DNA from 4 places in the Vibrio sp. 2134-1 genome. Region 1 is predicted to be linked to each of the others. Evidence: predicted binding sites of a transcription regulator. Region 1 holds the regulator's gene; each other region holds the start of a gene.
The links. The regulator PurR, encoded in region 1, represses purine synthesis genes. The targets are predictions, from matches to a motif close to TNANGNAAACGTTTNCNTNA.

Region 1 (5,940 bases):
TTGATGCCTTCTGAGTTTGAACCATGTGGTTTGAATCAAATCTATAGTATGGCTTACGGTACATTGCCGATAGTACGCGGTGTTGGTGGCTTAAAGGACAGCGTTAGCGATTATGATGTAAACCCATCTGAAGCAACGGGGTTTGTTTTTTTCGAACCGACACCGCAGGCATTGTTGTTAACGATGCTAAGGGCACTGTTGCTCTACGCTCAAAACGAGCCTGAAGTGAATAAAGTACAGTTGCATGCGATGCAACAAGACTTTTGTTGGCAAAAGGCCGCAGAATCTTATTTGCAGCTTTACCACTCAGCGTTAGTTTGACTTAAAATTGTAACGAAAGGCGCCGAATGAGGTGCCTTTATTATCTTGAGTAAGGGGAGTGTGGTAGGATGGCTTTTTACTCAATAGCACGATCTTTTTGATACTGAATATGACCCAGCCGCTACTTTTTCATAAAACCTATTTGCACCCTACTAGTCATGAGTGGGTTGTATTTGTGCACGGTGCTGGTGGTAGCTCTTCTATCTGGTTCAAGCAAATTAAAGCTTACAAGCAACACTTTAACTTATTGTTGATCGATTTAAGAGGGCATGGAAAGTCAAATCAGTTACTTAAAGAGCTCATTGCTAGCCGTTATACCTTTACGGAAGTTACTCAAGATATTTTGAAAGTATTGGACCATTTAAAGATCCAATCCGCTCATTTTGTCGGTATGTCGCTTGGTACCATTATTGTTCGAAACCTTGCTGAATTGTCATCAGAGCGCGTACGTTCGATGGTGCTCGGCGGTGCTGTCACAAGGCTTAACACTCGTTCTCAGATATTGGTGAAATTAGGTAATTTTTGTAAGCATATCCTACCGTACATGTGGCTCTACAAACTGTTCGCTTATATTGTTATGCCTCAAAGAAGCCAACGAGAATCTCGCCACCTTTTTATTCGCGAAGCCAAGAAGCTTTGCCAAAAAGAATTTAAACGTTGGTTTATTCTTGCTGCTGATGTAAATCCGTTAATGAAATATTTTAAAGATCGAGAGTTACCCATTCCGACTCTCTACTTAATGGGCGACAGGGATTACATGTTTATTAAACCTGTCAAAGAAATGGTTGCAGCACATAAGCTCAGCATTCTACGAGAAATCCCGAATTGTGGTCATGTATGCAATGTAGAGCGTCCAGAAGACTTCAATCAACACTCCATCGAGTTTATTAAACAGCAAGCTGTATGTGCTTAAAACTGAGTGTATCCACTGAATAGGAGAGCCGCTATAGCTCTCCTAGTTGATATCCACATTGCCAACATGCACCAAATTGCCCTTCGTTTATTTCATGACATTTTGGGCATTGCCAATCTTGATACTCATGCCTATCGGATTGTTTTCGATATGCTTTTACTATTTCTTCAGCTTTCATCTTTTGTGCAGTGTCAAAAAGCCACACATAAGGATCGGTATCATCACCAAACGGCAGTTCTCCTTTTAAGCCGAAAATACCTTCTCCACGAACTTCACAGTAAATTTGTTCCACTTTAAGCAGCTCACATACAATGTGTGCTTCTGCTGGGTTTTTAGCGATAAATATTTTCATCAAAATACCCACTTCACCAATTACGAGTTTTGCTGACTTGGTGTCGGCCTTACTTTATCCATAACCCATTTAGTGATGATTGGAAATAGTCCCAATAGCGCAAAAGACGCTAATACTGCGGGTGAAACAATGCCCGATAGGCTTTCAATTGTTGCTAATTGAGTACCTGCATTCAGATATACGGCTGTGCCTGGCAGCATACCTATTTGGCTAGTGAGATAAAATCTACCTACAGACATCGGCGTTAAGCCCATCAGTAAGTTGATTAGAAAGAAAGGGAATACAGGGATTAGACGCAAGGAAAATAGATAAAAAGCTCCGTCTTTTTCGACACCTTGATTAATTGCGTTGAGTTTATTTCCGAATTTGTTTTGTACCCAGTCACGCAATAAGTATCGGCTGCTCAAGAAGGCCAGTGTTGCCCCCATAGTGCTAGCGAAAGAAACCAGTAGCAAGCTTGTCCAAAAACCAAATAAGGCTGCACCAAGTAAGGTGACTACTGCCGCTCCTGGGATAGAAAAAGCGGTAATTGCAATGTAGGTAAAAAAGTAAATCGCAGCCGAGAATACAAAATTCTGATCGATGTATGTAGTTAGTGCTTCTTGTTGGGCTTTTGCATTCTCTAAGGTTAAATACTGGCCAAAGTTAATACCTAAAAAGACGATAGCCGCTAGTAGGATGAGACCTAATATCAGTTTCTTATTCATAATTTTGATTCCAATTTGGGATATATGTAATAAGACAGTAGGAAAACCGAAAAAATTTCACAAAAAAACCGCAGATTAGACTGCGGTTTTACAAGATAGTTTTTAGGCCGACTTTTATTGGAGGCCGTTCATCAACTCATCTCGGCGAGCTTGAGGTACCACACTCCAATGAGTGCCGTTGATAGCACCTTCTAGTGCCCATAGCAACTCAATGTTGACGGTTGCAGAGTGCGTATCTCTTATCGCTTTATAGGCGTTAAGCGCACCTTCCTCTTCAAGCTTCTCTACGGATTCGATGCCGGCTTTTTTTAGCATGCGCTCGGTAGCCAGTCGTAAGTTAGGCAAATCTTTCAAACGGTTAGGCTTTGTACTTGCTTGCTGTTCTTTCTCAAGCTTTGCCTTTTTCAATGATTGATTCGCTACTTCGATTAAGCGTTCGCTTGATTCCCATAAATCGCTGGAAATAGCGTAGTACTTTGTAACGACTGGAAAGCCACGTTTTTTATAAACGTAAGGCTTTAGCCCTTGTTTCTCGAAGTCAGATGAAGTTTTTTGGTCTGCTCTGATATGAAGCTGATTGTTTACCACTAGTGCAAACATTGTTTCATCAGCGAATAGTCCGAAGCCACCAAACATTGAGCGCGACTTGATATTACCAAGTGCCTCAAATAGCTTCATAGAGTCTTTGAGTATCGGTTTATCCATGTTTTGTTATCTCGGTGTAATTAATATTACGCCACCAAAAGTCAGGTCCGAGAGAGTAGCAAACATGCGTAAAAACAATGTCATTACAGAGTAAAGTCATTGCTTACACACTTGCCATCGGTAACCCCGCTACCTTCCATATCGTAATATGGTTCAGGCCGGAGGCTTTGCGTCCCACTCTTTCGAATGGTTTGCCCTGTGCGTGACACAATGAGCATACTTCTTATATTGAATTAACATCACGGTTTAGCGTTAAAAGTGTGATTTCGGTTCAATAAAAATGATAGATTGAATGCTCTATTTTGCATATGGAAAGGTGCAAATTGGCCTTTGAAAAGGAGTTCTTAATATATATTACATTTATATAAAACAGGGAGTTAACGTTAGTCAATTGTTATTAGAGTGGTGTGAAGTATTAGAGAATGCTTAATTTTTCCAAAAAAATAAGCGCCCCTGTAGAGCGCTTATTTAACCGTGTTAAATACAGTGAAATTTAGTTCATTTTTTTCACAGTATTTCGAATTACAAGCTCAGGTTGCATTTCGAAAATTCGTTTTTCGTGTTCTTTATCTTTGATACGCTCAAGTAGAATTTCGAATGCATTTTTACCAACACGACGTTTAGGTTGGTGGATAGTCGTTAGCGGTGGAGAGAAGTATTCTGCAAGCTCGATGTTGTCGTAGCCGATCACTGAAATATCTTCAGGAATTTTGATCCCGTTTTGTTGCAAGCGGCTCATTAGGCCGAGAGCCATTGTGTCGTTAAAACAGAATACCGCCGTCGGGCGCTTGTCCATTGCGGTAATTTTATCTGCAACTAATACGGCCGTATCACATTCAAAGTTACCTTCAAGGATCCAGTCTTCATTTACAGCTAGGTTCGCTTCGCTCATTGCGCGACGGAAACCTGCAATGCGCTCTTGGCAAGCAAGCTTTTCAAAATGACCGCTTAGACAAGCGATATCCGTATGACCATTGTCAATCAGATGTTTGGTCGCAATGTAGCCACCTTCTTCTGAGTTATCCATGATTTTGTCTGCTTGCGAGCTCTCTGGGCCCCAATCCATGACCACTTTAGGAATGTCCGCATGACGGTCAAGCATCTCTTTTAGTTCTTCGGTTAAGTCAGAACACATCACTAGGATGCCATCAACGCGCTTTTCAGCCAGCATACGAATGTAATCGCGTTGTTTTTCGTAAATCCCGCCTGTGTTACATAAAATCAGAGTATAGCCTTGGCGGTAACAGTAGCTCTCAACGCCATCAATCACTTCTGAGAAAAATAGGTTAGTTGATTGAGTTACTAACATGCCAATCGTACGAGTTGAGTTGCATTTTAGGCTGCGTGCAACGGCACTTGGCGCGTAATTCAGCTCGTCAACGGCTTTCATTACTTTTTCTTGCGTTGCTTCTGCAACGAAACGCGTTTTATTGATAACGTGCGAAACTGTCGTAGTGGAAACGCCGGCTAAGCGAGCAACGTCTTTTATCGTGGCCATAAATGGTGTCCTGTATCGAGCTACTGAAATATGTCGTATTGGATGTACCTGATGCTCTAATGGTTTCACACCTAGCAATATAAAATTGGCGCTAAGTGTCTCGGCAGCGGTTGATCCAAGTGCGACAAAAGGGTGCGTAGCAGCATCGGTCGATGAATTTTATCTTTTTTCTATCTGATGAGAAATTGCCATCAACCTGTTAAGAAAACACAAAAACCGCTATATTTCAGCGGTTTACATATAAATCATATTTAATCGTTTGCGCTCACATTTTAGCCCTATGTGGACTGACTAGCAATGTTTTCAGCACGAGATTTGTGTATTTGAAGTCACATTTTGACTGCTAAATAACCAAGCGTCTTTGCGCTAAGTTAAGGCAAACGAATATTATACCCAAGTTACTTACAATTGGTCACTTTCGGCATACAGGAAGCCCGATAGGCAGGCTCCCTAAAAATAGGCGGCAATTATTCACCAAGAAGGTAGGCGCTGTCTAGTTTACAAAATGCAACTAATAGTTTCGCGACACTCGAGTAAAATCCAAATTCGTCGAATTGTTTACATTTGTCTGAAAACTGAGGTAACCAAGACATCAATTGTTGCTGGATAAAGTCGTTTTGTTTAACGAAGGCTTCTTCCATGTGTTTTTCTTGTTCAAGCTCGTTTGAGCGGATAATCATGTTCCCGAGAAAGTCGAGCTCAACGGCTAAGTGATCCGCAGGTTCCTTTAGGTTTTCGTCTACTTGAACGCCAAATTCAGCCATCAACTTTTCCATTTCCTCAGCTGGCTTGTCATTCAGTAAACCTGATTCACCAATGTACATGGATGCGTAAGGAAGAGCGCCGTATTTTTCTGTCTTCAAAAACAGTTCACAAAAGTCAGCTGCAAGCTCTAGTTGTGCATCTTCACGATCTTGTAACCGATTCAGCGCATCAACTAGGCTATCAACGGCTGGTTTCAGCGACTCATTTTCACCTAAGCCTGCGAGAAAACTGCGAATTTCAACACTGTGATAGGCTTCCAATTCTTTCTCTGTTAGTTCTTTTGCGAACAAGCTCGAAAACCACCAGTAAATTTCAGCGCGTTTTTCATTAAAAGCTTTCACTTCTTGCATTTTGGGCTCCTGAATGATGCTTCAAGTCATGCATCACAAAGTCAATTAGGGATATCCCCTAAGTGTAATCAATTAAAATGAATAGCAGTAACTATAATTGTTATGTTTTATGGTCAAAAATGACCGTTTATTAATAGCAGTGGGTAAGCTTGTTTTGAATCAATAAAAACGCTAAATCTTGCGTTTTAATGTATCTATGACTAGAAATGTTACTAGTTATGAATAGAATACGTCTTGGATAATAAGAAGACAGAAAAGTGGTGTAAATGAGCTATCACGTATTAGTCGTAGAAGATGATGTTGTAACTCGTAGTAAGCTTGCGGGATAT
Region 2 (5,940 bases), on a different contig from region 1:
TTCTCTTCGTTGATTTGTACTTGTTGTACTTTCAGCAGTTCAATTTGTTCAATCAGACCTAAGCTCGGATTAAACCAACGTTCTGCCGAAGTGGCGAACTCCATTGAGTCCATGTCATCACAGTTTAGGTTGTAGATGTTCTCTTCCATCAGGTATGCCGCTTCAATTTTCTTGCCTGAGATCGAGAACGCTTTACGCACGCCAGTTTCTCGGATTTGCTGTTGCCAAACCACTTGGCAAGATGCTGTCATAGGAAGGTTTTGTACCCACTCATGCTCTTCAAAACGGTCTAGAAGGTTGTGAACTGCGTAGCCTGTAAGAGTGGTTTGCAGAGACATAGTTTCTTCACCGATGTCAATATTCGGGCTTTTCTCTTTTACGTCGTCACCGTTTAGGCGGAAAACCGGACCGCTGTGCATAAGCATGGCAATAAACTGATGACCAATGAGATAAGCGTCAGTGATTTCATGGAGTGCACCATCTGATCCTGCAAAGTAAAGCGTATTGCTCTCTTCGTCGTCGTTGTACTGCTCGTCTGAATAGTAGAACTGTTCGGCGCCGTAGTTCACCAAGTCATTAACCAACTGGACCATTGCCTCGCTGTTTGGGATTTGTGCCAATGCTGCCAATATTTGCTCGCGATCCATCGCTTGGAAGCTCAGTTTCATGTCGCCTTCTGGTTGGCCATCCAAGCTAAATGCGTAGTTTAGCTGTGTGCTTGGCGTGGGAGCGAAGATTGAGTTGTGAATCGAGACGTCGAAACTTTCTTGAGGCACTTTGTTTGGATTCGCACTGCCAGAAGACGAACCTCCGCCACAGCCGTAAAGAGCCAGAGTTGCTGCTGCGATAAGCGTCATTTTGTTTAGCATGGTTTACATTCCTGATTGATAAGGCCGCTTCATGTTGGGCCGTTGCTTGAATGCGAGCATGCTAAGTTCAGTGAGAGAAAAAGGGCAAAAAACAAAAGATAACAGGGGTTAATGAAAGCTTAATTTTATATTTAGGTCTTTGTTTTATTTGGGGTTATTTCGTTGGCTACGTTAGTGCAATACTCGTTAATGAGCGCTTTCCATCGGCTTATGATTTCTTGATCGGTCACACTAACATGCAACGTTTTCCACGGTTGGAGGCAAGTCTCTTTTGATTCAGATTGAGAAAGACGCTCAAACAAGGTTTCGGAAGGTAAAACGCGCAGCAGCGCCACCAGTGATTCCATGTAGTTGAGACGGAACTGTTCAAGTTTGTTCTGCTTGTAAGCAATGTGAGACACAAAGGTATAAATCAGTGCGTTTTGGATACGTGAGTCGCCATCTGGTGTCGTTAACAGGGCTTTTGCCCTGTCTAAGTTACCTAATTTGAAATGCAATAGACCTAACCAGAGGCTCAGCTCATCTGGCAAAACATCAAACGACGATTGTACTTGAGTTAAATATGCTTCCAGCTTTTGATGTTCGTTCTCGTATAAGGCGAGATGTCTTGCCGTTGTTATAGCCGCAAACTCATCAGATTGTCTGAGAGGTTGGCTAGAAAAGGCATTCTCGAATAACATTTTTTTGTGAATATTCGAAAGCTGCCACGAACTTGCCGAAGGTGCAGGCAGATTGAAGTATTGCGCGACATCCGAATGCATTTGGAAAATATCCGATTGTAAGTCAGATAAACGCAGTGTGTACTCATTGCGAAACGCCAACTTGCCCGTCGCAGGATAAATAAGGTTCATCTGCGCTTTCAAGATGCCCTGTTTTGTGCCGTCTTTTAACTCGATATTGAGCTCGTAGTCGCTGGTCTGCATGTTTCGTGCGCCAGGGAAATATGGCGTATGACCGATAGGATCAAGAAAGTAACTGGGAGCATCTTGGTTGGCGATGTCGGTGTATGGATATTCGACCTGTTGTTGCAGCAAGATGGCTTTGACCAGTATGCGGTATTTTCGCGCCTGAGAGCCGATTGAATCGACACGGTTGAGTAGTAGCTCGACTTTGGGAATCAGTAGTTGATGACGCGTTTGTTGTGTTGAGATTTCTTGGCGTTGCCATAACAAGCTTGCGAGCGTCATGCTACATACCGCAAGTATGGCACATAAGCTGTAAGCGAAAATCAGCTTGAAGTTCTTATTACTCGCCACCTGGGTTGAGATAACGCGCCGATGGTTTTTCGCTGGTGGCACTAAACGAATATTGGCAGGGTTAAGAAAGTAGCCTTTGCGGGGGTAAGTGACTAAAAGCTTAGCGGCATCGTATTCGGGTAAGTACTGCTGTAGCAGTGCACGTAAGGTGCTAATGCGGTTCGTGAGCACATTCTTAGAGATGAACTTGCTCTGCCAAATGGTTTCAATAATGGTGTCAGCAGAGAGTGGGTGGCCAACGCTTGTTAACAGCAGTTCTAATAATTCAACGGTGCGAGGTTCAAGATCAATCGCGATAGCATCTTGATGAAGGCTCTGTGTCTTCGGGTTATAGATCAGCTCTCCAATCGCAATACAACTGTGAGTCTGTTTAGCTTGTTGCAGAAAGTCGCGCATACCGTACCGATCTATTTGGAAATCGCGAAGTATTATATAGCGATTGGAGCGCGAAATCTTATAAATCGCGCTTCAATCATTATCAAAAATTTATGAACCGTAGGTCACGGAATAGCGGTGCGGTTTGTGGTTCATCGCTAACACGACATTGAGTGCAAACGCCCCCAAAATTGAAAGGCCAATCACTTCTGGTGTGACAAAGAAGAATGAAGCAAACAGGATACATGCATCGATTGCCATTTGGCTTTTGCCAACTGAAATGCCAAATTTGTCTTGGATAAACAAACACAGCACGTTAAAGCCACCTAAGCTGGAGCGATGTCTGAATAGGATCAGCATACCGAGCCCCATTAAAAGCCCGCCTGCGACGGCGCAATAAACTTCATTTACCGATTCGAGCGAGATTAGCAAATAAAGATGATCGGCAAAGATAGAAACCAACGCGCCAGAAATGGCACTATTAATGGCGAAATGACGGCCGAAGCGTTTCCATGCTAGTAAGTAAAAAGGACTGTTTGCTAAAAAGTACAGCACACCAAAGGTAAAAGGTGTAAATTGGCTAATAAGCAGAGCCAATCCAGTCGTGCCTCCCGTTAGAAGGTTCGCGGATTGGAGAAAGAAAACGCCTTGAGCTACTAAAAAGGTACCCGTGAGAATCGCTATCCAGTCTTCTTTTAATGAGTGTTTTTCCATCAATGTTGCAGTCATTAGTGATAAATAAGGCGTGCATAGTAGTAAAAAGATGATCTTTTCGGTAGCTAGAGGGTAAAATTTACGGTAAACCTATGTAATTGCTGTTTTACAGGGTGTAAAGCACAAATTTGACAGGCAATAGATTGTCGTTATGCGATTGCAATGCTGGCATGATAAACATTGCTTGTCATCATGAAAAAACTGCATGAGAAAAATTGTAAATTTCTCTTTATGACCTAAATCAAATTATGTAGAATGCGCGCCATTAGGGTGACGAAAACGTTTGCGTCGGGTCATTCAACAGTTTTTTTGCAACTTTCAGTACTAATCTGAGTCAGGAGATACAGATGCTTAAGCGTGATATGAACATCGCAGATTACGATGCGGAACTGTTCGCAGCTATCCAGGAAGAAACTCTTCGCCAGGAAGAACACATTGAACTTATCGCTTCTGAAAACTACACAAGCCCACGTGTAATGGAAGCGCAAGGTTCTCAGCTAACGAACAAATACGCTGAAGGCTACCCAGGTAAGCGTTACTACGGCGGTTGTGAGTACGTAGATAAAGCTGAAGCACTAGCAATTGAGCGTGCATGCCAACTATTTGGTTGTGAGTACGCTAACGTACAGCCTCACTCAGGTTCTCAAGCAAACAGCGCAGTTTACATGGCGCTTCTTAACCCTGGCGATACAGTTTTAGGCATGAGCCTAGCGCACGGTGGTCACCTAACTCACGGTTCACCAGTAAACTTCTCTGGTAAGCACTACAACGTTATCCCTTACGGTATCGATGAAGCTGGTCAAATCAACTACGACGAGATGGAACAGCTAGCACTTGAACACAAACCTAAGATGATCATCGGTGGTTTCTCTGCTTACTCGCAAATCGTTGATTGGAAACGCATGCGTGAAATCGCTGACAAAGCAGGTGCTTACTTATTTGTTGATATGGCGCACGTAGCTGGTCTTATCGCTGCCGGTGAATACCCAACACCAGTACCGCATGCTCACGTGGTAACAACAACGACGCACAAAACACTAGCAGGTCCTCGCGGTGGTCTTATCTTGTCAAATGCTGGCGAAGATATGTACAAGAAATTGAACTCAGCAGTGTTCCCTGGTGGTCAAGGTGGCCCTCTAATGCACGTTATCGCTGGTAAAGCAGTAGCGTTCAAAGAAGCGATGGAGCCAGAGTTCAAAGCTTATCAAGCTCGCGTAGTGAAAAACGCAAAAGCAATGGTTGGTCAGTTCCAAGAGCGTGGCTACAAAATCGTATCTAACGGTACAGAAAACCACTTGTTCCTTGTTGACCTAATCGACAAAGATATCACTGGTAAAGACGCAGACGCGGCACTAGGTGCAGCAAACATCACTGTAAACAAGAACTCAGTACCAAATGACCCACGCAGCCCATTCGTAACGTCTGGTATTCGTGTAGGTACGCCAGCGATCACTCGCCGTGGCTTCACTGAAGAAGATGCAAAAGAGCTAGCAAACTGGATGTGTGACGTTCTAGATAACATCGGCAACGAAGAAGTTATCGAAGCGACAAAACAGAAAGTGCTAGAAATTTGTAAGCGTCTACCGGTTTATGCCTAACTGTTCTTCATAGAATGAGTCGACTTCGGTGTCGAACATACTCATTTGCTCGCGCAAACTCCGTGTGTTCTCCTAGAACTCGACTCGTCTATTTTGAACATTGATATACTAAAGGTCCTCATTTGAGGGCCTTTTTGTTTGTCTGGCGTTTGGAATGAGATATAGCGAGAGAGTGTGATAAGGGGATGGCTACCAACACTGTCCCTTTTCAATATACCCAAACCACGTCATTCCGACGAGCCGAGGCGAGATCAGGAATCTTGTTGAGGCACACTCTTTTACTCAGAGTTTCCCTAAAAATCCTCAGTATTCTGAAAACAGATTCTGAATCACGTTCGTACCTCGCTGTTCAGAATGACGGTGGTAGAATGGCTTTTTATCATCATTTGCCAGATACAAAAAAGGTTGGCACTGAGCCAACCTTTTCTCTTCAAAACAAGCTTTTCAAAACAAGCGAGAGCTTATTTAATCTCGATACCTTGAGCTTGCATATCGGCATGGTAAGAAGAGCGCACAAATGGACCACACGCTGCATGCGTGAAGCCAAGTTCTAGTGCAACTTCTTTTAGCTCGTCAAACTCTGATGGTGGAACGTAACGTTCTACTGGCAAGTGGTGACGGCTTGGCGCTAAATACTGGCCTAGAGTCAGCATCGTTACGCCGTGTGCGCGTAGATCTTTCAGTACTTCGATGATTTCTTCTTTGGTTTCACCAAGGCCCATCATCAAACCAGACTTGGTCGGTACATCTGGATGCTGCTCTTTGAACTTCTTAAGGAGCTCAAGTGACCATTTGTAGTTCGCACCTGGGCGAGCTTTACGGTAAAGACGTGGCGCGGTTTCTAAGTTGTGGTTGAAGACATCTGGCGGATTGTCTTTCATTAGATCAAGCGCTACATCCATGCGACCACGGAAGTCAGGAACCAGTGTTTCAATCTTAATATGCGGGTTTAACGCACGGATCTCGCGGTTACAATCGGCAAAGTGTTGTGCACCGCCGTCACGCAGATCGTCACGGTCAACAGAAGTGATTACTACGTATTTCAGCTTCATATCGGCAATGGTTTTCGCCAGTTTTTGAGGCTCTTCTGCTTCCGGTGGTAATGGGCGGCCATGAGCAACGTCACAG
Region 3 (5,940 bases), on a different contig from region 1:
CATGTTATATTTCATCCTTTGACGCAGCAAGTTCTCTCGTGGGCAAATAGGTGAATTAATCTCAAATTTGCTATTAAGTTTGCGAGAATTTGACGTTTACAACCTAATCCGCACTCAACGCGGCTAAATCAGCATAAAAGGCGTGTCATGCTTTGTTCTATTTATAAAAGCTCGAAAAAAGAAGGTACTTATCTCTATATTCCGAAAAAGGATGATTTTTCACAGGTTCCTGACACCTTAATGCAGATGTTCGGTAAGCCTATCGCTGTCATGACGATTAAACTTGATGGCCGTAAATTGGCACAAGTTGATATCGAAAAAGTGAAGGCTTCATTACAAAATGATGGCTTCTTTCTTCAGGTTCCACCGCCACCGGAGAACCTATTAGAAAAGTACAAAGAACAAAAAGCCCAGCAGAAAGGCGAATAACGTCATCGTTTTTCATCTGGGATTTCTGCCTTGCTCAAGGAGGGCAATATGAAAAAGATACTGGCTACCATGCTTAGCGTTGGTATGTGTACCTCGGCTTTTGCAAGTAGCGAGGGTTTTGATGAATACTTGAATAAGCTGCGTGCTGAAGCTCGTGATAAAGGTATCTCAGAGCAGGTCATTAGTGCTGCTTTTGCTAATGTTGAGTACAAGCCCCGAGCAGTAAAAGCGGACCGAAACCAACCAGAAAAGAAACTGACATTGGATGAGTACATTCCTCGCGCGGTGCCTGAATGGAAGGTGAAGCAAGCCAGACAACTCTACAAAGAGCATTACACCGAGCTAAAGCGTATAGGCGATGAGTACGGTGTCCACCCGCGCTTTATTGTGGCACTTTGGGGAGTTGAAAGTAACTTTGGTAAGTTTACCGGCAACTTTAAAGTGATTGATGCACTATCCACAATGGCATTTGAAGGCCGTCGTGAAGAGTTTTTCCGTAAAGAGACCATGTCGGCACTGCAGATCCTCGATCAAGGCCATATTGAGCTAGAGAACTTTAAAGGCTCATGGGCTGGTGCGATGGGTCAATGCCAGTTTATGCCAAGCTCTTTCCTTCGTTTTGCTGCTGACGGCAACGGGGACGGTAAAAAAGACATATGGCAATCTGAAGCGGACGTGTTTGCATCAACCGCTAACTATTTGAGCAAGTCTGGTTGGGATGATAAATATACTTGGGGTCGCCAAGTTAAGGTTCCTAAAAATATTGATCGCAGCCTAGAAGGGCGCACGGCTGAAAAAGGCAAATACCTTCAAGAGTGGAGCCAATTAGGTATCACAAAATATGACGGTAGCCCGTTGCCAAAACTGGATGAAGACATCAAAGCATGGTTGATCATGCCGGACGACGAGAATGGTCGTACGTATCTGGTTTACAATAACTACAACGTATTGATGAAGTGGAACCGCTCTTACTACTTCGCACTTGCTGTGAGTCACTTGGCTGACCGCATTAAATACTGATCTGCCATCAAACAATTTGGCATTCAGTCTTCAATACAAGGGCTCTTCGGAGCCCTTTGTTTTTTCTATAACCAAATCGAGGTAAAGCGTGTTATCTGAACGTGCCGCACAAATGGTGATTTTCTCCGCTCTTCTTAAACACAAAAGCTTCACAGCTGCTGCAAAGAGCTTAGGCGTGTCGGTGTCTCATGTGAGTAAACAGTTGAGTCAGTTAGAAGCGTCTCTTGGTATCAAGCTTGTTCAACGCACTACGCGAAGCTTTACGCCGACTGAGGCAGGGAAAACCTTTTTTCATCACTGTGAGCAAGTGGTACAAGCGGTGAGCAGCGCCACATTAGAGATGGAAACCCAGCGGGATGAAGTGGCAGGTTTGGTACGTCTTGGGTTGTCGCAATCATTTGGTACCTTACATATCATCCCAGCGATTCAAGAGTTACGCGAACTGTATCCTCAACTTCAAGTGGAAGTACATCTGTTTGACTATAAGGTCGATATGTTAGCCGAAGGGCTCGATTTATGGGTAACCAACAATGAGCATTTGCCTGAAGGTTACATTGCGCAGCGTTTGACGGATTGCCAGTTTGTTGTTGCGGCATCGCCAGATTACTTATTGAAACATGACACGCCAACAGAACCTGATGACCTATCTGCTCACAACTGCCTCATATACAGAAGCTGGGAGCGTGACTATACGGGGTGGGCGTTTACCAAAGATCAGCAAGAATTGAATGTAAAAGTTTCGGGTAACTATTCAGTGGATCTGGCAGAAGCCGTCCGGGATGCTGCTATTGCAGGTTGGGGTATTGCCTACCTTGCCACTTACTTGCTGGGTGATGAGTTCAGAACGGGTAAGTTAATACAGCTGTTACCTGACTGGAAAGCCAGCCAGTCGATGCCGTTTTATGCGGTATACCCAAGCCGCCAACATATGCCAAAAAAAATATCCGCAGTGATTAACTTTATCAAACAGAAGATCGGCAACCCTTGTCATTGGGACCAACGTTTGGCGCCTTACATCTCTATTCCTAAATAACAGGATCAATGACGTTGTAGAACGACATATAAGGTGATTCACTTCACAAAAATTTTTCCTGAACCAGAAACATATTTTCCATATGGAAATGATTAAAATAAGCAAACGTTTATCTTTAATAAATTCAATTAGTTATTGGGTTGATTGATTATTGGTCGCTTAAACTTTTCACATTGTTAACATCCTCAACTTGCAGCATTTTGAGTCCACTATACAATCCGGTGCCTTCCATATCCCCCTTCTGTCGGATTCATTTTATGAACTCAATTATTGGTATCGTAGCCATACTATTCCTAGCATGGCTACTTTCTACAAATAGAAAAAATATAAAGCTGAGAACGGTGTCGTTTGCGTTTGCTTTGCAGGTACTGTTTGCGTTGTTGGTTTTATATGTGCCAGCAGGACGAGATGCGCTGAATTCAGTGAGCAGCGTTGTGTCGAATTTGATCAACTATGGTCAAGAGGGCATTGCGTTTTTATTCGGTAATTTGGCGACAGGGGGCTTCACCTTTGCGATCAATGTTCTGGGTATCATCGTTTTCTTTTCCTCTCTTATCTCAGGTCTTTATCACATTGGTGTGATGCCAAAAATCATTAACTTTATCGGTGGTGGTATTCAAAAGCTGCTGGGTATCGGTCGTGCTGAGTCTTTGTCTGCTACGGCGAATATCTTTGTTGGCACTATTGAAGCTCCATTGATGGTAAAGCCTTACCTAAAACACATGACTGACTCGCAGTTCTTTGCAGTTATGACAGGCGGTTTAGCGTCAGTTGCTGGCGGAACGTTGGTTGGTTACGCATCACTGGGTGTCGACCTCAACTATCTTATTGCTGCTGCATTTATGTCGGCACCTGCCGGCTTGTTGATGGCAAAAATTTTAATGCCAGAAGATACGGATAAAGCAGCAGATATCGACATTAGCCAAGTTGAAATTCCACGTGCAACCAACGTAGTAGAAGCATTAGCCGATGGTGCCATGGCGGGTGTACGCATTGCTGTATCGGTCGGTGGTACGTTACTGGCGTTTATTAGTGTCATTGCAATGCTAAACGGCATGTTAGGCTGGATAGGTGATCTTATTGGGACACCATTAAGTTTTGAGCTCATCCTAGGTTTTGTGTTTGCGCCAGTCGCTTGGTTGTTGGGTATCCCATGGCAAGAAGCAACCACAGCAGGCTCGCTGATTGGTAACAAGATTGTGGTGAATGAGTTCGTCGCTTTCATCCAGCTTGCAGAAGTGAAGTCTCAACTTAGTGAACACTCACAAGCAATCGTGACGTTTGCTTTGTGTGGCTTTGCAAACATCTCAAGCATGGCGATGCTGATTGGTGGGTTGGGCTCATTGGTACCAGAAAAGCGTGCATTTGTTTCTAAGCATGGTTTCCGTGCGATTATCGCTGGTGTCATGGCGAACTTAATGAGCGCTTCGATTGCGGGCGTGATTTTAAGTCTGTAATTGAAATAGATATCAACAATTAGCAAAAAGGCTCCTTGCGGAGCCTTTTTCGTATCTTAAGTTTTACGTTATTTGTCTGTGTGGAACTGTTCGCAAGCGAGCATCGTGTTCTCAATTAAACTTGCGACGGTCATTGGGCCAACGCCACCAGGAACAGGAGTAATAAAGCTCGCACTTTCACGTGCTTTGTCGTATTCCACGTCGCCAACTAGTTTGCCTGAATCAAGACGGTTAATACCGACATCGACCACCACTGCGCCTTTTTTAATCCACTCACCAGGGATGAAGTTAGGCTTACCAACCGCCACCACGACAACGTCAGCTTGACGCACATGACTCTCTAGGTCTTTGGTAAAACGGTGACATGTTGTTGTTGTGCAGCCCGCAAGCAGCAGCTCAAGTGTCATTGGACGACCAACAATGTTTGATGCACCAACCACAACCGCATGTTTACCACGTAGCTCAATGTTGTAACGGTCGAGTAGGGTAATTATGCCCTTTGGCGTGCAAGAGCGAAGCTTTGGAATACGCTGCGCAAGACGACCAACGTTGTAAGGATGGAAGCCATCCACGTCCTTCTCTGGGTGAATGCGCTCTAAAACATGTGTTGTGTCTATGCCCGCAGGAAGGGGTAATTGCACTAGAATGCCGTCAATTTCATCATCGTTGTTTAATTCATCAATCAGAGCTAGTAACTCTTCTTCTGAGCTAGACGCAGGAAGGTCAAAAGACTTAGAAACAAACCCAACTTCTTCACATGCGCGGCGTTTGCTACCGACATAAACCTGAGAAGCAGGATCTTCACCAACTAGAACCACTGCTAAACCAGGAGCACGTAGCCCAGCTTCAACACGTGCTTTAACACGTGCAGCCACTTCAGATCGAACAGTTTGGGAAATGAGAGTTCCGTCTATATTTTGAGCAGTCATGACTTTCCTTATAAATTAAGAAGGCAGATTATCTGCGGCGCATTGTCGCAGAATTTCTTATCAACATCCATAAGCAAACGTTTGCTTTGTGGTGTTTTTGAACATTAAGCGTTTTAATGGACTTTTTTTAGGCATTCAGATCAGAATGTTATGAAAACCCGTTGATTTACCCGTTTGAACTCGTATAATCCTGTCCCTGTAGCGCGCCCTTAGCTCAGCTGGATAGAGCACGTCCCTTCTAAGGATGTGGTCATTGGTTCGAATCCAATAGGGCGTGCCATTTATTCAAAAGCCCCGATAACTCTTTGAGTTGTCGGGGCTTTGTCGTTTTTAGGTTTTTGGCTGTAATTGCCACTCTATCTACAACTTTTGAATGGCATTCTAGCCATTGCAATTTCTAGCAATCTGGATAGCCACCAACAAAAAAGCGCTGGTTAACCAGCGCTTTTGCATTTATTAAGGGAATTACATCTTTTTAAAGATGATGGAGGTGTTGATGCCGCCAAAGGCGAAGTTGTTACTCATCAAATATTTCACGTCCAGCTCTCGACCTTGTCCAGCGATGTAGTCTAAATCGCCACATTGCTCGTCGAGGTTTTCTAGGTTGAGCGTTGGGTTAAACCAACCTGTGTGCATCATTTCTAAACCTAGCCACGCTTCAATCGCGCCACAGGCGCCTAGTGTGTGGCCAAAGTAGCTCTTGAGTGAACTGATTGGCACTTTGCCCAGAGCATTCGCTGTTGCGTTGCTTTCCGCAATATCGCCGCGGTCGGTGGCAGTGCCGTGAGCAGATACATAGTCGATCTTCTCAGAAGGAATGCCCGCGTTTTGCAAAGCCATTTCCATACAGATTTGCATGGTTTCCATCTGTGGTTGAGTGACGTGTGCGGCATCGCAGTTGCTGGCAAAACCGATGATTTCTGCATAGATTTTCGCGCCACGAGCGACGGCGTGTTCGTACTCTTCCAGAACCAGTGTTCCCGCACCTTCACCAATCACCAAACCATCGCGATCGGAGTCATAAGGTCTTGGTGTGCTTTTCGGGTCTTCATTCTTTAGACTGGTGGCAAAA
Region 4 (5,940 bases), on a different contig from region 1:
AACCAGCTTCAAGGCCAAATGCGCCAGTCATGCCTGCTTCTTCATCAATCGTCAGCAGAACTTCGAGTGGACCGTGCTTAATATCTTTAGATGCCAATACAGCAAGGCAAGAAGCCATACCAATACCGTTATCTGCACCAAGCGTCGTGCCTTTCGCAGTTACCCATTCGCCATCGATGTAAGGTTGGATTGGATCTTTGGTGAAGTCGTGTTCAGTGTCTTCGTTTTTCTGCGGCACCATGTCGATGTGTGCTTGAAGTACAACAGCCTTCTTATTTTCCATTCCTGGTGTCGCGGGCTTTTTGATGAACACGTTACCGGTTGGATCACGGCGAACGTCAAAGCCTTGCTCTGTTGCCCAGTTGATAATGTACTGTGCTAATGCTTCTTCATGTTTCGATGGATGAGGGATAGAACAAATCTTATCGAAAAACTGCCAAAGTGGAGCAGGTGATAAGGTACTGATCTCAGAATGGAACTCAGACACGGAGGACTCCTTTTGATGTGCTTTGCCAAATATATACCGTAAAAATATTGTCAAGGTAGCATTAAATGCTAGACGATTTGGCCTTCAAATTGCCGTTAGCATACCACCAGATAAGGAGTACGAGTAGTCGCGATCACAAGGATTTCTCTCAGAACTGTCACAGTTTGTGAATACAATAACAAGCACTATGTGTTCTCTATCATATATTCTGAAAGTGGCTTTATTTTTTAATTCATAAAATTGTAATTTAATTACACATAAACTTTGATAAAGGTCAATTTGTGCATTTTTTGTGATTCCAATCACTAAAATGCTTGTAATTAAATTTCTTGGTGGTATATTTGTAACCAGCTTCTGAGAGAAGAATGAAATGCTCAAAGGATGAGTCCGTTTTATCGCCTCCAAGGAACCGAGAAATCAACGAATGTTTAATTGATTTAAAAGGTGATAGTTATGAAAGGTTTACCAAGTACAATGTTCTGGAATAGCAAGTCTGTTTACACCGGTAACTTTGTATACCCAACAAGCTTTGGCTACTAAGTGAAGTCAACGCATGTGACTCGAACAGTTTGTTCACCCCTATAAATTGGAATTTTTTTTCAGTGATAGTGCTGACATGATTCACCGCCACCCAAATTGGGTGGCGTTTTTTTATCTCTATTTTCTCTTCCTGACTCACTTATTGCCATCAAAGTCTTCTTCTATTCCCCATTCTTCGGTTTTATCGACTTTTCCATCAAATCTGTTAGATACCATGTTTAAAATGGGCCTTTTTCATCTGAAAGTTTAGTACATTGCTCAGTTTTTATTCTCTTTTAGAGAACTGTGTTATCTGGGTTACCTATTGTTTTATAAGAATATATTTCTTTACTTGCTTTGATGGGTTAGAGAATGTGTTTCATATCCAAAGAAAAAAAACGCATTAGAGTGAAGATTCTATCTAGAATTTGCTATTTGATAACTTTATAATTCCTGCCAATCGATTACGCAACCGTTTACTTTTTACCTTTACAGGATTCGATCATGCTCGAGAGGCTTTTTAAACTCAGTGAAAATGGCACAAATGTGCGCACTGAGATCATTGCAGGTGTTACGACCTTCCTAACTATGGCTTACATTATTTTTGTAAACCCAGCGATCCTGTCGGATACCGGTATGGACCGTGGCGCCATTTTTGTCGCGACTTGTCTTGCTGCCGCAATCGGCTGTTTTATCATGGGATTTGTTGCCAATTACCCAATCGCACAGGCACCAGGAATGGGCCTGAACGCATTTTTTACTTACTCTGTTGTATTGGGAGTGGGTTATACGTGGCAAGTTGCGTTGGCGGCTGTATTTGTTTCTGGCCTTCTGTTCATTCTTTTAAGCGTATTTAAGATCCGTGAGTGGATTATTAACTCGATCCCGCATTCTCTACGAACAGGTATTTCAGCTGGTATTGGTCTTTTCTTAGCGTTTATCGCATTAAAAAATGCAGGTATCGTCGTTGATAATACAGCGACATTAGTTTCTATGGGAGAGATCACATCATTGCCATCTGTATTGGCCGCGATTGGCTTCTTTCTTACGATTGCACTGGTTCACCGTGGTGTGAAAGGTGCGGTGATGATCGCCATTCTTGGCGTTACAGCGCTTGGTCTTCTATTTGGTGATGTGCAGTGGAGCGGTATTATGTCAACGCCACCAAGCATTGCGCCAACTTTCATGCAACTGGATTTCTCTGGTTTGTTTGAAGTAGGCATGATTTCCGTCGTATTTGCTTTCCTATTTGTCGATTTATTTGACACCGCAGGTACGCTCGTTGGCGTTTCTCAAAAAGCTGGTCTAACTGATGAGAATGGCAACATCCCTCGTTTAAACAAAGCGTTACTTGCAGACTCAACAGCAACGTCAGTAGGTGCATTACTTGGTACCTCCAACACGACATCTTATATTGAAAGCGTTTCTGGTGTAGCTGCGGGTGGGCGTACTGGTCTAACAGCCGTGGTTGTTGGTGTACTCTTCCTACTTGCTCTATTGTTCTCACCACTTGCGGGTATGATCCCTGCTTATGCAACGTCAGGTGCGCTATTCTATGTGGCGATCTTGATGCTGTCTGGGCTAGTAAGCATTGATTGGCGTGACCTAACTGAAGCGTCCCCAGTTGTTGTGACTTGTTTAGTTATGCCGCTAACATTCTCGATTGCAGAAGGTATCACGTTAGGCTTTATCGCATACGCGGCGATCAAGTTATTCAGCGGTAAGGGCCGTGAAGTGTCGATGAGTGTATGGGTGATGTCAGCCATCTTCATCGTTAAATACCTCGTCGGTTAATTTCTCGAGCAAAAAGCCAGTGTGGATTTATTCACGCTGGCTTTTTCTTTTTTACGTTGTTCACAGAAGACGGTTTTTCTGCGGAATAGGCAGAGAATTTTGATATCACCGTTGGTATTAGCGGTGTGTTTCGGTAGAATAATCGTTTGCGCAGCTTGAAATCCTCGTCTCCAAACATTTTGGAGAAGTTAGTGAGCATTCCGCTTTTGAGTGACTTCGCTAGATTTTGAGGATGCATATTTTCAAATTATTAGGTTATTACAATGAGTAAAAAATTCATTATCACTTGGGATGCAATGCAGACTTACTGCCGTGAACTGGCTGAAAAACAAATGCCAGCTGAGCAATGGAAAGGAATTTGGGCGGTAAGCCGCGGCGGTTTGGTTCCTGGCGCTATTTTGGCTCGTGAACTGGGTATTCGTTACGTTGATACAATCTGTATTTCAAGCTACGACCATGATCATCAGCGCGATATGACGGTACTAAAAGCACCTGAAGGTGATGGCGAAGGTTACCTAATCGTTGAAGACCTAGTAGACAGTGGTGATACAGCGCGCAAACTACGTGAGATGTATCCAAAAGCGAAAATGATCGCTGTGTGTGCGAAACCATCAGGCAAAGAGCTGCTGGATGATTACGTTGTAGATATTGCTCAAGACACTTGGATCGAGCAGCCTTGGGATATGTCAATCCAGTATGCTGAGCCAGTAAACCGCAAGCAAAAATAAACGCGGTTAAAGAATATTGAGAAATGCCCCTTTATAGGGGCATTTTTTTTATTATGATATTAAATCATGCTAATAGCCTAGGGTTCTTCCTATGTCTGAAGACGTCAGTAAAAATCTTTCCGAAACTTTGTTCGTGAAACATAAGCAAGCAAAAGAAACCTCCGCGCTTACCCAGTACATGCCGACCAGTAAAAAAATACTTGATGAACGAGAAGCGCAGGGTGATCGTGCTTGGTATCGTCATTTGCGTCGCTTGCAATGGGCTTGGCAAGGATTGTCTCCGATCGAAATGGAAGGCGTACTGTCCAAAATTGCTTCATCTTCTCACTCGCGAACCAATGATGATTGGTTAGACACTGTAATGGGTTATCACAGTGGTAACTGGACATTTGAGTGGATCAAGCTTGGTATGGATCATCAGAAGCGAGCAAATGAAATGCAAGGAGAAGAGGCAGCGGATGAACTCTTCACTGCTTCTTTGTGTTTTAGTATTGCAGGCTACCCACATTTAAAAAATGACAACTTGGCATCGCAAGCTCAAGTTCTGGCAAACAAAGCGTATTCTGACGGCGCAGAAAAAACTAAGTACACCATCAAGCAAATTGAAGTGCCTTACCAAAATCGCAAAATCATCGCGAACCTCCATTTACCAAGAACGGATAAACAGTTGCCTGTGGTAATGGTGAGCGCTGGTTTGGATACCCTACAAACCGACATGTGGCGTTTGTTCCGTAATCGTCTTGCACCGCGAGATATTGCGATGTTAACCGTGGACATGCCTTCGGTAGGGCATAGCTCTAATTGGCCCTTGACCGAGAATTCAAGTTGCCTACATCAAGCGGTATTGAATGAGCTTTACTCGCTACCTTGGGTTGATCATCACAAAGTGGGGTTAGTTGGGTTTCGTTTTGGTGGTAATGCCATGATCAGACTCTCTTTTGTCGAGCAAGAAAAGATCAAAGCTTGTGTCGCTCTAGGCGCACCCGTACATGATATTTTTACTTCCCCTCAGAAGTTGCAAAAAATGCCGAAGATGTACTTAGATCTTTTGGCTTCCCGTTTGGGGAAAAATGCGGTTGATATTAATAGCATGGCTGGTCAGATGATGGCGTGGTCATTGAAGGTTCAGGGCTTCCTGAGCAGTCGAAAAACCAAAGTGCCTATTTTGGCTTTGAGTCTTGAAGGCGATCCAGTGTCGCCACACAGTGATAATCAACTTGTTGCTCTATTTAGCCAGTATGGTAGAGCGAAAAAAATCAGTTCCAAAACAATTACAAAAGGATATGAGCAATCCCTCGATTTAGCCATAAAGTGGCTAGAAGATGAATTATTAGGGTGACAATTCTCCTAAATTAGTTAAGAGTGATATATCTGAGCAAAAAATAAGCTCATGATAATTAAAAATAATAATCATTCTTGGGTGTTTACTTTTAACTATGAAAACGGAGATTCATATGTCAGAGACGACTCAGGGCCCGACTCACTTTCGCTTGATGTCAAAGTTGAAGGCGATAGGACCTTACCTGCGCGAACCACAATCGCAAGAAGGGCGCTATTATTTTGATTGTTTATCTGTATGTGTAGACGACAAAAAATCGCCTGAGAAGCGTGAATTTTGGGGCTGGTGGATGGATTTGGAATCCATCGAGGGAGGCTTTACTGCTAAATATCATATTGGCAAGTACAACAAAGAAGGGCAATGGGTATCTGAAGCCCTTCCCAAAAAAGTGGTAGAGGAAGTGTATCTCACGCAGAGCACATTCCATCAAAAGCTGGTTGATACTTTAGAAGAACACTTCAAATTAGAAGTCGAATATCACACGGAGTCTTTCGATTTCGCTTAATTTGGTTGTTTTCATTTAATACCAAACAAAAAGGTGCGAAAACGCACCTTTTCTCTTGTTAATTCCCTATTTGATTGTTAAAACATCTTCTCTTTATTTGTTTTTCACTTCAGAAGACATCATGACAACGAATCAACAAAATGCAGTTGTTTCACAACCACAAACTGTCGTTGTGAAACTGGGTACAAGTGTGCTGACAGGCGGCACTCTGGCACTCGACCGTGCACACATGGTTGAGTTAGCACGCCAGTGTGCTGAGCTTAAAAAACAAGGCCATTCAATCGTAATGGTTTCGTCTGGTGCGATTGCAGCAGGCCGTGAGCATCTTGGTTACCCCGCATTGCCCAACGAGATGGCGAGTAAGCAGTTACTTGCCGCGGTGGGGCAGAGCCGCTTGATTCAAACATGGGAGTCTTTGTTTGGTATTTATGGTATCAAGATCGGCCAAATGTTACTAACCCGTGCCGATTTAGAAGATCGTGAGCGATTCCTTAACGCGCGTGACACTATTAATGCGCTCGTCGCGAACGATATTGTTCCTATCGTAAACGAAAATGATGCCGTTGCG

Region 2: glyA (serine hydroxymethyltransferase) is a predicted target of PurR. The motif match lies at 3,486-3,505, and genes of this name have one in related genera.
Region 3: R7R78_RS15305 (NupC/NupG family nucleoside CNT transporter) is a predicted target of PurR. The motif match lies at 2,580-2,599, and genes of this name have one in related genera.
Region 4: R7R78_RS09460 (NCS2 family permease) is a predicted target of PurR. The motif match lies at 1,471-1,490, and genes of this name have one in related genera.

What each region holds. Positions count from the first base shown of each region.
Region 1 is NZ_JAWOUS010000011.1:45,496-51,435, forward strand. It holds gene glgA (glycogen synthase GlgA) at 1-321, shown strand, start outside; gene R7R78_RS13570 (alpha/beta fold hydrolase) at 431-1,234, shown strand; gene R7R78_RS13575 (DUF2007 domain-containing protein) at 1,266-1,586, opposite strand; gene R7R78_RS13580 (TVP38/TMEM64 family protein) at 1,607-2,293, opposite strand; gene R7R78_RS13585 (TfoX/Sxy family DNA transformation protein) at 2,408-2,998, opposite strand; cyclic di-GMP riboswitch class I at 3,115-3,204, opposite strand; gene purR (HTH-type transcriptional repressor PurR) at 3,492-4,496, opposite strand; gene torD (molecular chaperone TorD) at 4,964-5,611, opposite strand; gene torR (two-component system response regulator TorR) at 5,878-5,940, shown strand, end outside.
Region 2 is NZ_JAWOUS010000006.1:141,782-147,721, forward strand. It holds gene R7R78_RS09650 (hypothetical protein) at 1-869, opposite strand, end outside; gene R7R78_RS09655 (transcriptional regulator) at 1,001-2,521, opposite strand; gene R7R78_RS09660 (YitT family protein) at 2,612-3,214, opposite strand; gene glyA (serine hydroxymethyltransferase) at 3,562-4,812, shown strand; gene lipA (lipoyl synthase) at 5,274-5,940, opposite strand, start outside.
Region 3 is NZ_JAWOUS010000013.1:83,059-88,998, forward strand. It holds gene R7R78_RS15290 (YcgL domain-containing protein) at 148-429, shown strand; gene R7R78_RS15295 (lytic transglycosylase domain-containing protein) at 478-1,449, shown strand; gene R7R78_RS15300 (LysR family transcriptional regulator) at 1,538-2,482, shown strand; gene R7R78_RS15305 (NupC/NupG family nucleoside CNT transporter) at 2,740-3,939, shown strand; gene folD (bifunctional methylenetetrahydrofolate dehydrogenase/methenyltetrahydrofolate cyclohydrolase FolD) at 4,008-4,868, opposite strand; tRNA gene R7R78_RS15315 (tRNA-Arg) at 5,072-5,148, shown strand; gene R7R78_RS15320 (beta-ketoacyl-ACP synthase) at 5,334-5,940, opposite strand, start outside.
Region 4 is NZ_JAWOUS010000006.1:100,075-106,014, forward strand. It holds gene R7R78_RS09455 (aminoacyl-histidine dipeptidase) at 1-487, opposite strand, end outside; gene R7R78_RS09460 (NCS2 family permease) at 1,511-2,800, shown strand; gene tet(34) (oxytetracycline resistance phosphoribosyltransferase domain-containing protein Tet(34)) at 3,064-3,528, shown strand; gene frsA (esterase FrsA) at 3,620-4,867, shown strand; gene crl (sigma factor-binding protein Crl) at 4,983-5,372, shown strand; gene proB (glutamate 5-kinase) at 5,494-5,940, shown strand, end outside.